Glaciimonas sp. PCH181: one gene and its partners. The protein of the gene in region 1 interacts with the protein of each later gene in a pairwise test. Links are inferred from orthologs where the notes say so. Each region holds a gene or a part of one and is shown in the gene's direction. Other genes may lie near its edges.

The links.
Region 2: the proteins of secA (region 1) and secG interact in binary tests that used the Escherichia coli proteins (3 or more experiments, as listed by UniProt). The link is inferred for Glaciimonas sp. PCH181 from one-to-one orthologs.
Region 3: the proteins of secA (region 1) and secB interact in binary tests that used the Escherichia coli proteins (3 or more experiments, as listed by UniProt). The link is inferred for Glaciimonas sp. PCH181 from one-to-one orthologs.

What each region holds. Positions count from the first base shown.
Region 1 is NZ_PYFP01000006.1:196,343-201,629, reverse strand. The notes cover bases 779-4,057. They hold secA (preprotein translocase subunit SecA), read left to right. Parts: upstream 779-1,091; coding sequence 1,092-3,857; downstream 3,858-4,057. Other genes in these bases: C7W93_RS24015 (M23 family metallopeptidase), read left to right, coding at 779-795. Outside these bases: more of C7W93_RS24015, read left to right, coding at 1-778; bifunctional glutamate N-acetyltransferase/amino-acid acetyltransferase ArgJ, read left to right, coding at 4,141-5,287. UniProt on the Escherichia coli protein: Required for protein export, interacts with the SecYEG preprotein conducting channel.
Region 2 is NZ_PYFP01000001.1:1,896,308-1,901,083, reverse strand. The notes cover bases 1-2,768. They hold secG (preprotein translocase subunit SecG), read left to right. Parts: upstream 1-1,052; coding sequence 1,053-1,484; downstream 1,485-2,768. Other genes in these bases: C7W93_RS08840 (NADH-quinone oxidoreductase subunit C), read left to right, coding at 2,662-2,768; C7W93_RS08845 (NADH-quinone oxidoreductase subunit B family protein), read left to right, coding at 2,176-2,652; C7W93_RS08850 (NADH-quinone oxidoreductase subunit A), read left to right, coding at 1,813-2,172; tpiA (triose-phosphate isomerase), read left to right, coding at 140-886. In the rest of the region: more of C7W93_RS08840, read left to right, coding at 2,769-3,258; C7W93_RS08835 (NADH-quinone oxidoreductase subunit D), read left to right, coding at 3,258-4,511; NADH-quinone oxidoreductase subunit NuoE, read left to right, coding at 4,611-4,776. UniProt on the Escherichia coli protein: Subunit of the protein translocation channel SecYEG. Overexpression of some hybrid proteins has been thought to jam the protein secretion apparatus resulting in cell death; while this may be true it also results in FtsH-mediated degradation of SecY.
Region 3 is NZ_PYFP01000002.1:1,600,473-1,605,312, forward strand. What follows is about bases 2,009-4,840. They hold secB (protein-export chaperone SecB), read left to right. Parts: upstream 2,009-3,082; coding sequence 3,083-3,598; downstream 3,599-4,840. Other genes in these bases: gpmA (2,3-diphosphoglycerate-dependent phosphoglycerate mutase), read right to left, coding at 2,009-2,041; C7W93_RS20460 (rhodanese-like domain-containing protein), read left to right, coding at 2,169-2,570; grxC (glutaredoxin 3), read left to right, coding at 2,587-2,850; C7W93_RS20475 (SH3 domain-containing protein), read left to right, coding at 3,738-4,196; C7W93_RS20480 (NAD(P)H-dependent glycerol-3-phosphate dehydrogenase), read left to right, coding at 4,443-4,840. Outside these bases: C7W93_RS20450 (murein hydrolase activator EnvC), read right to left, coding at 1-1,283; more of gpmA, read right to left, coding at 1,295-2,008. UniProt on the Escherichia coli protein: One of the proteins required for the normal export of some preproteins out of the cell cytoplasm. It is a molecular chaperone that binds to a subset of precursor proteins, maintaining them in a translocation-competent state.

The sequences.
Region 1 (5,287 bases):
TTTTTATCAAAGTATTCGACTGAACCAGCCGGTAATGCACCGGACAGTAATCAATACTTGAAAGAAAATTTAGCCGCAATGGCAGTCAAATTAGGCCAGATGCAGGCCCAACTGTTACGACTGGATGCACTTGGAGAGCGCGTTCAGGGTTTGGCAGGCGTCAAGCCGGAAGAATTTAATTTCAAGGAAATACCCGGAACCGGCGGCATCGAGCCAAGCAACGTCAAAGAACGGACGTCCCACGTTTTGAGTATGGATGAATTTCAACAGGCACTGGCTGGCATGTCACGCGATATAGGCTATCGCGCCGATTATATGAATGTGGTGGAAACCACGTTAATGAACGATAAAATCAAGGGCAAATTGTTGCCAACCAATCAACCGGTTGCGGTCAATTACAACTCATCCAGTTTCGGCTGGCGACTAGATCCTTTTACCGGCCATAGCGCGTTTCATGAAGGGCTGGATTTTCCTGCCGCGACCGGCACGCCTATCGTCGCCGCTGCTGCCGGTGTGGTGATCGCTGCCGAGTATCATCCCGCTTATGGCAACATGCTCGACATTGATCATGGCAATGACATCATTACCCGTTATGCACATACGTCGAAACTATTGGTAACAGTAGGTGACATCGTGCGGCGCGGTCAGCATATTGCAGATATTGGCAGCACGGGGCGTTCAACTGGGCCGCATCTGCATTTTGAGGTCAGAATAAAAAATGTGGCGCAAGATCCGCGTAAATTTCTGGCAGCGGGGACTGATCAGGCGAAAATGGCGGAGTTGATGATTAAATAACACACATTTCTTTTTTATCCGTTATAAAGATGCATCAAACCTTACAAATTGGCGCGTTAGGTATTGTTTCCTGATGCATAACCCCAACCTGTCGAAGGTCGCATGATAAAATCCGTTACTTAATTAGTGGTAGTCCGGTTTTGTGTTACTGCATTTCCAGACCTCTAAGCATTTTGTTCGTTTCGCTTTCCTTGTTACCGACCCATGCTTTATATTTTACGTTTATGGTTGATGTAAAAATAGCGTTGTCCAATGGAAGCGCGAAATACCTCCGATACCTTTTTTAGAATCCAAGCATGTCATTACTGACCCAGATTTTCGGTAGCCGCAACCAGCGACTGCTCAAGCAATACCAAAAAACTGTAAGCCAAATTAATGGTCTCGAGCCGACAATGGAAAAGTTGTCGGACGAGCAGTTACAAGCTAAAACGTCGGAATTCAGGCAGCGCATCGCCAAGGGCGAAAAACTGGATGATTTGTTGCCGGAAGCGTTTGCAGTTTGTCGCGAAGCCGGTAAGCGCGTCCTCAAAATGCGCCACTTCGATGTGCAGTTGATTGGCGGAATGGTCCTGCATTACGGCAAAATTGCTGAAATGGGTACTGGTGAAGGTAAAACGCTGATGGCAACGCTGCCAGCGTATTTGAATGCATTGGCTGGCAAGGGCGTACACGTCGTGACCGTCAATGACTATCTGGCACAGCGCGATGCTGACTGGATGGGTCGCCTATATAGCTGGCTAGGTCTGACTACGGGTGTGAATTTGTCCGCTGTAGAGCACGATGATAAGCAAATTGCGTATGCGGCTGACATTACTTATGGCACCAATAACGAGTTCGGCTTTGATTATTTACGCGATAACATGGTGTTCGAGGCGCGGGACCGCGTGCAACGTGTCCTAAATTTCGCGATTGTCGATGAAGTTGACTCGATCCTGATCGATGAAGCGCGAACGCCACTGATTATTTCCGGTCAAGCCGAAAATCATACCGATCTTTATCTAAAAATCAATGCTGTACCGCCGCTGCTGACCATGCAAGTGGGCGAAGAAACACCGGATGGTAAAGGTAAAGTTGAAGTTCCTGGCGATTACACCAAGGACGAAAAAGCCCATCAGGTATTGTTGACAGAAGCTGGCCACGAAAAAGCTGAACAAATCCTGACAAGTATGGGATTGCTGGCAGAAGGCGCATCATTGTATGACGCTGCCAATATTAGCCTGATTCATCACTTGTACGCTGCGTTGCGCGCGCATTCGCTGTATCACAAGGATCAGCATTACGTGGTTCAAAACAGTGAAGTCGTCATCGTTGATGAATTCACAGGCCGGATGATGCAAGGGCGTCGTTGGTCGGATGGCTTGCATCAGGCGGTGGAAGCGAAAGAAGGCGTGAAGGTTCAGAACGAGAATCAAACGCTGGCATCCATCACTTTCCAGAACTATTTCCGTATGTACGGCAAGCTGGCCGGGATGACGGGTACGGCTGATACTGAAGCCTACGAATTCCAAGAAATTTACGGTCTGGAAACCGTCGTGATTCCGCAAAATCGACCGAATCAGCGTAAAGACCGTCAGGATCAGGTCTATAAAACGTCGATGGAAAAGTACAACGCAATGTTGCACGATATCCAGGATTGCTACGAGCGCGGACAACCGGTCCTGGTTGGTACAACTTCTATCGAAAACTCAGAATTATTGTCTGGCATTTTGGCCAACGCCAAGTTGCCGCATAACGTGTTGAACGCCAAGCAACATGCCCGCGAGGCAGAAATTATTGCCCAAGCGGGTAGCCCGAAGGCGATCACCATCGCTACCAACATGGCAGGTCGCGGTACGGATATTGTGCTGGGCGGCAATGTAGAAAAACAAGTTCAGTTTATCGATGCGGATGACAGCCTGACTGATAGCCAGAAGGAAGCGCAATCGGCCAAGTTAGTCAATGAATGGCAATCACTGCATGACCATGTGACGAATGCGGGTGGTTTGCACATTATTGGTACAGAGCGCCATGAGTCGCGTCGCGTCGATAATCAGTTGCGCGGTCGTGCAGCGCGTCAGGGCGATCCAGGATCGTCGCGTTTTTATCTGTCATTGGATGACGCTTTACTGCGTATTTTTGCCGGTGACCGTGTACGCGCCATTATGGATCGTCTGAAAATGCCGGAAGGCGAGCCTATCGAGGCTGGTATTGTTTCTCGTTCGATTGAGTCCGCGCAGCGTAAAGTTGAAGCGCGTAACTTCGATATTCGTAAGCAATTGCTGGAGTACGATGATGTCGCCAACGATCAACGTAAAGTAATTTATCAACAGCGTAATGAATTGCTGGAATCGACCGATGTGTCGGAGATGATCGGTTCATTGCGTCACGGCGTGTTGAACGATACTTTCCGTACTTACGTGCCTGCAGAATCGCTCGAAGAGCAGTGGGATATCCCATCGCTGGAGACCGCATTAGTCAACGAATTGCATCTTGAAGTCCCGTTAGCAAAGACATTAGAAGCTGAGCCTAATCTAACCGATGATGAGTTGCTGGATCGCGTTTTGACCACTGCTGACGCTGATTACGCCGCTAAATCGGAAGTCGTTGGCAAAGAATCGTTTGCCGGTTTTGAGCGCAGCGTCATGCTGCAAAGCGTTGATAGCCATTGGCGTGAGCATCTGGCAGCGCTGGATCATCTGCGTCAGGGTATCCATTTACGCGGTTACGCACAAAAGAATCCAAAGCAGGAATACAAGCGCGAGGCCTTTGAGTTGTTCGGTCAAATGCTTGATCTGATCAAGAATGAAGTTGTGCGCGTAGTGATGACGGTGCGTATCGAAAACCGCGAAGAGATTGAGGCAGTGGAAGAAGAGCTGTCGCAATCGCATCTGGAAAACGTGCATTATCAACATGCCGAATTCAATCCTAATGCTGCCGCAGAAGAGTTGTTAGCGCCGACCGCGCATCCGGATGAGGTGAGATTTCAATCGCCTTTCGATGCAGTGCCTAAAGTCGGACGTAACGATCCATGCCCATGCGGCAGCGGCAAAAAGTACAAACAGTGTCATGGGCAGTTGGCGTAAAAATTTGTTGGTGAACAGCTACTAAGTCACTGATCAAGTTGCTAAGAAATGAAAGCGGAGCCGGGAAACCAGCTCCGCTTTTTTTTGTGGTGAGCCGCGATCATTGGCACCGAATTCCCCGATACGTGCTTATCCGTTTTAAAATAGCGACCGCAATTGGATAAAAATAGGATCCCTAAATGATCAGTCATTGATCCCTCAATGATCTTTACCCGATTCCCCGGCGATCGTTGCCTTTACCCATTTTCATGCGTCATTTTTTCCTATTTTCCGAGAGATATTCATGGCCGTTAATTCCCCCATTCCCGTTGCCTCTGATCTGAAGGCTGTTACCGGTATCGAACTTGGCCACACGGAGGCTGGTGTGCGCAAAGCCAATCGCAAGGACTTGCTCGTCATGAAACTGGCACCCACGGCAACGGTTGCCGGGGTGTTCACGTTAAATCGTTTTTGCGCTGCACCGGTGCAGGTCTGCAAGGCGCATCTGGAGGCGGCACGGGTTTCTGGCGCGCCGATTCGAGCGCTGGTGGTAAATACCGGCAATGCAAATGCAGGAACGGGTGAAGCCGGTTTGGCTGCGGCAAACGCCACCTGCGTCGCCTTGGCCGAGTTGCTCGGTTGCGCTGCGGAACAGATTTTGCCGTTTTCAACTGGTGTGATTTTGGAGCCATTGCCGGTTGAGCGGATTCAGGCTGGCTTACCCGGCGCGTTAAAAAATCTGCAAGCCGATAACTGGTTTAATGCAGCAGAAACGATCATGACTACCGACACTCAGCCGAAAGCGGCGTCGCGGACGGTCACGATCGCCGGTAAGCCGGTAATCATGACTGGGATCAGCAAGGGCGCTGGCATGATTCGACCAAATATGGCGACCATGCTCGGGTTTCTGGCAATTGATGCCAAAGTTGCGCAGCCGGTGCTGGATCACTTGGTCAAGCAAACTGCCGATCAATCCTTCAATTGCATCACGATTGATGGCGATACATCGACTAATGACTCGTTCATGCTGATTGCCACTGGCGTCGGTCCACTCGAAGTCGATAGTATTGATTCTCCCGAATATACGGCGCTGGCAGCAGCCGTGACTGAATTGTCGCAGCACCTGGCGCAAGCCATTATCCGTGACGGTGAAGGCGCAACCAAATTCATTACCGTCACCGTTGAAGACGGGCTGAATGTTGAGGAATGCCGCAAAATAGCGTATTCGATTGGTCATTCTCCACTGGTTAAAACGGCATTTTTTGCATCTGATCCTAACCTCGGGCGAATTTTGGCGGCGATTGGGTATGCGGGTGTGGATGATCTGGATGTAAGCAAACTCAACCTGTATCTGGACGATGTCTGGGTTGCCAAAAATGGTGGACGCAATGTCGACTATCAAGAGGCCGATGGACAACGTGTCATGAAGCAAAGTGAAATCACGGTACGCG
Region 2 (4,776 bases), on another replicon or contig:
GATATCCTACTAAAGGCGTATTTAGTCTCGCTAAGGCTACAGCTATGATGAATAATTGCTGTCCTCGTGCTGCGGTTTGACCGTTTTGGTCCCGCCGCGTTAGAATGTCGGGTTATTAAAATAGTGGGCTTTGCCAATCATGCGTCGCAATCTCGTAGCAGGAAATTGGAAAATGAATGGCAGCCTGTCTGCCAACGCCGCATTGTTGGCCGAATTAAAGGCAGGCTTGGGGGAAGTTGGCTGTGATGTAGCCGTCTGCGTTCCGTCACCTTATTTCGCTCAGTGCCAATCCACAATTGCGGGAACCGCGTTAGCTTTAGGCGCGCAAGACGTCTCGGTACATGTTTCCGGTGCATATACTGGTGAAGTTGCGGCATCGATGCTGCGCGACTTTGATTGTAAATATGTCATTGTCGGACATTCAGAGCGACGGGCGTATCATGGCGAAACTAGCGAATTAGTGGCGCAAAAAACGTTAAGCGCATTGAAATCGGGTTTGACGCCAATCGTCTGTGTGGGTGAAACCTTAGCGCAACGCGAAGCGGGTGAAACCGATGCTGTGGTCGGCGAACAATTAGAGGCGGTTTTAGAGCTGCTGGATGTGTCGGCAATCAAAAAAATTGTTATTGCTTACGAGCCTGTATGGGCGATCGGCACCGGCAAGACGGCTACCCCACAAATGGCGCAAGACGTGCATGCAGCTTTGCGCGGTAAAGTGGCTTTGCGGGATGCTGAGTCGGCCGCGGTAGTAAAGATTTTGTACGGTGGCAGCATGAAGCCGGATAATGCCGTCGAATTATTGGCAATGCCAGATATCGATGGTGGCCTGATTGGCGGTGCTGCATTAAAAGCCGCTGATTTCCTCGCCATTGTCGCGGCAGCCTGATCGTTGCTTGTCGGTGTGCCTGGATTGATGGCAGCAATTAGCGTCGCAAAGTAGTTGGGCGTCGGCTTGCTCAGAATAGGTTAAAGTTTTGGTTTGCGCAGTCAGGCAAGTCCTAAAAAGTATTGAATCGCAAAATAGCATCATCTCTCCATTGGAAAATCATTAAATGAACTCAGTACTTACTATTATCGTCATCGTTCAAGTCTTGTCAGCGTTGACGATCATCGGTCTCGTTCTATTGCAGCATGGTAAGGGTGCCGATATGGGCGCAGCTTTCGGCTCTGGCGCTTCAGGTAGCTTGTTTGGTGCAACCGGATCGTCAAATTTCTTGTCGAAGTCGACTGGATTGGCAGCGTTGATTTTTTTCTGCGCGACATTGGCTTTGGTGTATTTGGGTAGTCACCGCACTGCAGCAACTGGTGGTGTAATGGATAGCTTGCCGGCAGCATCTGCGCCAGCCGCCGCAATCCCTGCAACTTCGGTTCCTGCGACCGTTCCTGCAGCGAGTGCATCGACTAGCGCTACGCCAGCCGCGGCGGCAGCAACTTCGGCCTCATCAACGCATAGCGCCGATCAGTCGAATCAAATTCCTAAATAAGTAAATGTAGACTGTAAATTACTGGATTTTAATCAAATTGTGCATTGAACAAAAATGCTAAAACAGGTTAGAATACGGCCCTATGCCGACGTGGTGAAATTGGTAGACACGCTATCTTGAGGGGGTAGTGGCGAAAGCTGTGCGAGTTCGAGTCTCGCCGTCGGCACCAAGTTATGAAGGCCAGCAAAGTTGTTCCTACGCTGGTTTTTAATCGAGGAACTTGTAGTGTTTGGTTGAAAAGGTAAAGTACGTTGCGGTAGTTATTGTTACCTTTTCGTGCTTGCCGTTATATCACTCTACTCAACGTTCAAACTATTGGCGAAAAATTGTGAACCTCGAAAATTATTTCCCCGTCTTGTTGTTTATCTTGATTGGTATTGCGGTTGGTGTCATGCCGCAATTGCTCGGTCGTATCCTTGGGCCACATCGGCCCGATGCTCAAAAAAATTCTCCGTACGAATGTGGCTTTGAAGCATTCGAAGACGCGCGCATGAAGTTTGATGTGCGGTATTATCTCGTCGCCATTTTGTTCATTTTGTTCGATCTGGAAACTGCCTTTTTCTTCCCTTGGGGTGTTGCAATGCGCGACCTCGGCTGGGCTGGCTTCATCACGATGATGGTATTCATCGCTGAGTTTGTTGTCGGCTTCTGGTACATATGGAAGAAGGGCGCACTGGATTGGGAGTAAGTCATGTCTATTGAAGGCGTATTGAACGAAGGGTTTGTCACCACAACTGCTGACAAACTAATCAACTGGACACGTACCGGCTCGTTATGGCCGATGACGTTCGGTTTGGCTTGCTGTGCTGTCGAAATGATGCACGCCGGCGCGTCACGTTATGATATGGACCGTTTCGGCGTGATTTTTCGTCCGTCGCCGCGTCAATCTGATGTGATGATTGTCGCCGGTACATTGTGCAACAAGATGGCACCGGCGTTACGCAAGGTGTATGACCAGATGCCAGAGCCGCGTTGGGTGATTTCGATGGGATCGTGCGCCAATGGCGGTGGTTACTATCATTACTCATATTCGGTGGTACGTGGTTGTGACCGGATTGTGCCTGTCGATATTTATGTTCCAGGTTGTCCTCCAACGGCTGAGGCTCTCCTTTACGGCATCATTCAGCTGCAAAATAAGATTCGCCGCACCAATACGATTGCGCGCTAAGAGAATAGAATGACGACGAAACTGGAAACCCTTGAAGCCGCTGTGCGCAATGCGCTAGGCGATGATCTTCAAAGTCTGACTGTTGCCTTCGGCGAAGTGACGATCGTAGTCAAGGCTGCGAACTATCTATCGGTGATGCGCGTGTTGCGTGATCATGCGGATACGCGCTTCGAAGAATTGATCGATTTGTGCGGGGTTGATTATTCAACCTATGGCGATGGTATTTGGGACGGTGCGCGCTTCGCGGCTGTTTCGCATTTGCTGTCGCTTGAGCATAACTGGCGCTTGCGTGTGCGGGTATTTGCCCCCAATGATGAAATGCCTTTGCTGCCATCGTTGGTCAATATCTGGTCTGCAGCAAACTGGTACGAGCGCGAAGCATTCGACTTCTTCGGTATTCTGTTTGAAGGTCATGACGATTTGCGTCGTATTTTGACCGATTACGGCTTTATCGGTCATCCGTTCCGCAAAGATTTCCCCGTCTCAGGCTATGTCGAGATGCGCTATGATCCTGAGCAAAAACGCGTGATTTATCAGCCTGTAACGATAGACCCGCGTGAAATCACGCCACGCGTGATTCGCGAAGAAAATTACGGGATCAAATAATGGCAGAAATTAAGAATTACACGCTGAACTTCGGCCCACAACATCCTGCTGCACATGGTGTTTTACGTCTGGTGCTGGAGTTGGATGGAGAAGTTATTCAACGTGCCGATCCGCATATTGGCTTGCTGCATCGTGGCACTGAAAAGCTCGCGGAACAAAAAACTTATTTGCAATCTGTTCCTTACATGGATCGTCTCGACTACGTGTCGATGATGTGTAATGAGCATGGTTACGTGATGGCGATTGAGCGTCTATTGGGGCTCGAAGTGCCTTTGCGTGCGCAATATATTCGCGTCATGTTCGACGAAATCACGCGGTTGCTGAATCACTTGATGTGGATCGGCGCGCATGCACTCGACGTTGGTGCGATGGCGGTATTGTTGTATGCGTTCCGCGAGCGTGAAGATTTGATGGATTGCTACGAAGCTGTTTCTGGCGCACGTATGCATGCTGCTTACTATCGTCCGGGCGGCGTGTATCGTGATTTGCCTGAACAGATGCCACAGCATAAAGCGTCTATCGTTCGTAATGCCAAAGCCATCAAGGCCCTGAATGAAAATCGTCAGGGATCGATGCTGGATTTCATTGAAGATTTCACGAATCGTTTTCCTACCTATGTCGATGAGTACGAAACCTTACTCACTGATAATCGTATCTGGAAGCAGCGTCTGGTCGGGGTCGGTGTAGTTTCACCTGAACGTGCAAAAGCGATGGGATTTACAGGCCCGATGTTGCGCGGCTCTGGCATTGAGTGGGATTTGCGCAAGAAGCAGCCGTATGAAGTTTACGACTTACTGGATTTCGATATTCCGGTTGGTAAAAACGGTGATTGCTATGACCGTTATTTGGTCCGTGTCGCAGAAATGCGTCAGTCAAACCGCATTATCAAGCAATGCGTAGAATGGTTGCGGAACAATAGCGGTCCTGTCATGACTACAAATCATAAGGTAGCGCCGTCGTCGCGCGTTGATATGAAGTCCAACATGGAAGAGCTGATTCATCACTTCAAGCTTTTCACTGAAGGATTCCATGTTCCACCGGGTGAAGCTTACGCTGCCGTTGAGCATCCAAAGGGTGAATTCGGTGTGTATATCGTGTCGGACGGTGCGAATAAACCGTATCGCCTGAAAATCCGCGCACCCGGTTTTCCGCATCTTCAAGGTTTGAATGAGATGGCCAAAGGCCACATGATTGCCGATGCCGTCACTATCATCGGTACGCAAGATATTGTGTTTGGTGAGATTGACCGCTAAGGATTTTTTCTACAGCGAAAGCAAATTTTCGTGACATTAGCGCGCCTCGGCGTGCTTACCGGGAATTTACCAATAACTAGCGCAGAGTACCGCGTACGAATGGCCAACAACATGTTGTTAAGTCAAGAAACTTACAAAAAAATTGATCGCGAAGTTGCGAAATTTCCTACCGACCAAAAACAGTCGGCGGTGATGGGTGCATTGGCGATTGCACAGGATGAAAAAGGCTGGCTATCGCCAGAAACCATGCAGGATGTTGCCGATT
Region 3 (4,840 bases), on another replicon or contig:
CCATCGCCGCGTTTGCTACCAAATCGATTCATCAGATCGCCGCGCAACGGTAAGCGTAACAGACCGCGTAACGATGCAAACGGTTTGCCATAGGCGGTGTCGGGCGAGTTGGCATCCGGCGTCACGTCATTGTGCGCTATTGGCGCTGCCGGTGCTGGCGGCGCGGTTGTCGCAGTTTGTGGCGGCGGTTGATCGTCGTCAATCGGGTCTGGGGTAAAGGCGGGCGCTTTTGCAGGCGGATTTTGGCGCGCTTCCGGGGTCTTCGATTTTTTCGCCAACGCGGCGCGCTCACGCTGGCGTTGTTGCTCCAGCGCACGTGCGGCCTGGGCTTTTATTTGGGCTTGCGCCTTTGCCAGCGCGGCTGCCTGCGCTTTTGCCAGTTGCTCCTGACGGCGTTGTTCACGCAGGATTGCTTCTGCTTTCTTCTGAGCTTCTATCAATACCGCCAGCTTATCGACCAAGCCGGCCAGACGTTGTTCGTCGCGCTGCGTTTTACCGACTTCTTTGCGTTGCGCGACAAGTTTGCTGGAGAGTTGCGTTAGCAGTCCGGCCCGAATGTTCTTTTCCTTTTCTAGCGCGGCCTTTTGAGTGCGTTGTTCGAGTGCTATTTCGTCGAGTTCATTTTTGGCATTTTGTGTTTCGGCCTGGTTCGCCTCAATCGCCTGTAAGTTGGTGCGCAGCGCTTCGATCAGCTTCGCCTGGGCTTTGGAAACATAGCCCATGTATTGCAATTCACGATTAATTTGATTCGGATTATCGCCGGACAGCAACAGCTTGATGCGGTCTTCGTTACCGGCCAGATATTGCTGACGCAGCAGAGCGCCCATCTGGATTTGTTGCGCGGCAACGGTTTTGCTGAGTTCGCTATGTTTTTTTGCTAATGTATTTAATTTGGCCTGGGTCTGCGTTTGTTCGCCGCTAAGGTCGAAGAGAGCGCGATTCGCGGTAGAGATGGCCGCTTCGGAATCTGCCAACGCATCGGCGGCATCGTCTTTTGCCGTTTCGGTTTGATTAATGTCGCTTTGTAATACGTTTAATTTTTGTTGCAGTCCCGCGCGCTCGGCTTCGGCAGCTTGTTTTTGTTTGCTGCGCTCCGTGATTTTTGGGGAGTTGTTGGTCGCGGCAACCGCCCGTGCATCTAATGCAGGCGCTAATGCCAGCACAAATGCAAGGACGAGCGTCAGCCCGCCAAGCCGCGCTGACTTAGCACCTCTTGGGCGGTCTTGGCTGCCGCTGCACGCGGCTTCGCGCCCGGCTTGCTGCACCGGGCGATGCGACCTCATCAGGGCGATATTTATTTCGCTTTCCCCTGATTGGCAACTGCGTTCATTGCTGCGGCAATGGCAGCTTGATCGCCCAGATAGTAGCTCTTGATCGGCTTTAGATCAGCGTCTAGCTCATAGACGAGTGGCTGACCATTCGGGACATTCAGGCCGACGATGTCGTCGTCGCTGATGCCATCCAGCATTTTGATCAGCGCACGCAGGCTGTTGCCGTGGGCAGAGATGATGATGCGCTTACCTGATCGAATGGCTGGTGCAATGGTGTCGTTCCATGCTGGCAGCACGCGGGCAACGGTGTCTTTCAGGCATTCGGTCAGCGGAATTTCTTCACGCGCCAGATTGGCGTAACGTGGATCGTCATACGAAGCGCGCGGATCGTTTTCATCCAGCTTGAGCGGCGGCGTATCGTAGCTGCGGCGCCATACCATTACTTGTTCATCGCCATATTTAGCGGCTGTCTCAGCCTTGTTCAGCCCTTGCAGCGCGCCGTAGTGGCGCTCATTCAAGCGCCAGTCATGTTGTACTGGCAGCCACATCAAGTCCATCTCATCAAGCGTGCCCCAGAGCGTACGGATGGCGCGCTTAAGCACCGAGGTGTACGCCAGATCGAACGTGAAACCGGCTTCCTTGAGCAGTTTGCCCGCTTGTTTGGCTTCAGCCAGTCCTTTTTCGGTCAGATCGACATCTACCCAGCCGGTGAAGCGGTTAGCCAGATTCCAGGTGGATTCGCCGTGGCGCATCAATACAATTTTATACATAGGTGCAATAAGGGGAGTAGTGAAAAAAGGGTCAGAAAAAAATCATTGCAGGCTAACCAATACGAATTGGGTGGCGCTTCAGCTTCTATTTTATAATGTCGCGATTAACTAATACCATTGGATCACTGTGAAATTCTTGATTGATAATATTTTTGTGCTCGGATTGGTCATTTTGTCTGGCGGAGCACTGATTTTCCCGCTATTGCAACGACGCGGGAGCAAAGTAACAACATTGCAAGCAACACAACTGATTAATCAAGGAAAGACGTTAGTCCTTGATGTACGCGATGCAGAGGGATTTTCTGCCGGTCATTTAATTGATTCGAAAAACATCCCTTTGAAAGACCTGACTACCCGTTTGGTCGAAATTGAAAAATTCAAAGCCAAAAACGTTATTGTAGTGTGTCAGACAGGTACACAAGCATCTAAAGCCACTGCGCAACTTACTAAAGCTGGTTTCGCGCAGGTCTATAGCCTCGACGGTGGCATTGCAAGCTGGCAAACGCAAGGTCTGCCGACTATTAAATAACGACAAAGAGAACCCTATGACGGCCCATGTTTTAATGTACAGCACCGCTGTTTGCCCTTATTGCATACGTGCAGAACAGCTGCTGAAATCCCGCGGCGTCGACAATATCGAGAAGGTTCGTATTGATCTTGACCCGCAACAGCGCGACGAAATGATGAAAAAGACCGGACGTCGCACTGTTCCGCAAATTTATATCGGTGAAACCCATGTCGGCGGCTTCGATGATTTGAGCGCGCTTGATCACGGAGGAAAATTACTGCCTCTGCTGCAAGGTCCTTAAGTTCTGAGCAAATTGTTGGGAACCGATCTGATGTTTTATGGCCTGATGAATAACAAGCAAGTTTGAGGCGATGTAGCAATCCGGACATGCGCATTTTGCTTTGCTTGCTGTTTGGACCTTCGAAATAGCGAAGACCTCAATGGCAAACAGATTCCAGGGTCGTATTAATTGTTGCAATAACCATTCTATGGCTGGCACATACTAGCCATCTTACATTTACCGAAAGAGTTTTATGGCCGACGAAATTATTCAAACAGCAACTACCGAGACAAACGATCAACCAGTATTTCAGATCCAACGTGTGTATCTGAAAGATTTGTCGCTTGAGCAGCCAAATTCCCCAGCTATTTTTCTTGAGCAAGATGCGCCGCAAATCGAAGTAGCGGTTGACGTTGGTGCTGAAGCATTGGCTGAAGGTATATTCGAATCGACGGTGACGATTACAGTCACTGCCAAGATCAAAGACAAAGTCGCGTTTCTGGTCGAAGGCAAGCAAGCTGGTATTTTTGAAGTACGCAACATCCCTGCTGAACAGCTAGATCCATTGTTAGGTATCGGTTGCCCGAATATTGTTTATCCTTATTTGCGCGCTAACATCGCCGATGCAATCACCCGTGCTGGTTTCCCACCGATTCATCTGGCGGAAATCAACTTTGAAGTGTTTTATCAGCAACGTACCCAAGCGCTGGCTGAGAACCAGGGAAGCAAAGACAGTATTGCGGTAGACGGCAGCAACACAATCAACTAAGAGCAGGTTTTTTAGTATTAGTGTTAAGCCGCCCAGATAACGTGGGCGGCGCGCTGCTGGCATTATTTGTCGCTTGCAAGAATAATGATGGTGGTTTGCCAGTTGTTCGGACGGACGCGCAGTAAGTGGAGACGATGGAATGAAATGTATTCGCTTGACCAGTATGGTAATGGCGTCGGCGCTGGTGGTGTTAGGCACGGGTGGCACGGCACATGCGCTTGATTTCAAGGCAGTTGGCGCGGCACCGGTTGTGTTCTACGATGCTCCATCCGAAAAAGGCCGACGTGTAGCCGTAGCACCACGCGGCATGCCGGTCGAAGTTGTTCTGACCTATGGCGAGTGGACCAAAGTGCGTGATTCTAGCGGTGACTTATCGTGGGTGCAATCGAGTGGGCTGGTTGGCAAGCGTAACTTACAGGTTAAGGTCGCCAACGCCAAGATTCGGGCGAATCCGAACGATACCGCAGCGGAAGTATTTAGCGCCGATAAAGGGGTTTTGCTGGAACTGGTCGAGCCTGGTGCATCCGGTTGGATCAAAGTGCGGCACCGCGACGGTCAGAGCGGCTATGTAAAAGCGACTGAAGTTTGGGGTAATTAAGTAAGGCAAGTTCAGAAGCGAAGCGCTGGCTGAATTGCGAACGATGACCAACGATAGGACGGTTTTTATTTACCCCCGCGTTAGCTGATCGGCTTCGTCAACGCGGCGGAGTGGGTTATACCATTTGCTGTCGCTTCCGCCGACGTTGATATTCAACGATTTCGCGGCCGTATTTCTCGTTGTTCTTATTCCCCTCCCACCATTTTTATTAGACGATTGATCTCTGTGTCCGCTGATTCCACACCCATGAATATCACGATCCTCGGCGCTGGCGCATGGGGCTCTGCGCTGGCGATCGCGTTAGCGCAACGTCACAACGTATTGTTGTGGGGACGCAATGAAAAAATGATCGCGGCCGCGTCAGCGCAGCGCGAGAATGTGATTTATCTACCCGGTTTACACTTGCCCGCCACATTGATTGTGACCGCTGATTTTGCGCAAGCTATCGATCATGTGAGTCCGCATGCTAATGCAAATGATAGCCTGTTGATCGTTGCGTCATCCGTCGCTGGAATCCGGTCACTGGCGGAGCAATTGCGGGATTTACCGATACCGAATATCGTCTGGTTATGCAAAGGCTTTGAAGAACAAACGCGTTTGCTGCCGCATCAGATCGTCCGGCAAGTATTGGGAGACGCCATTCC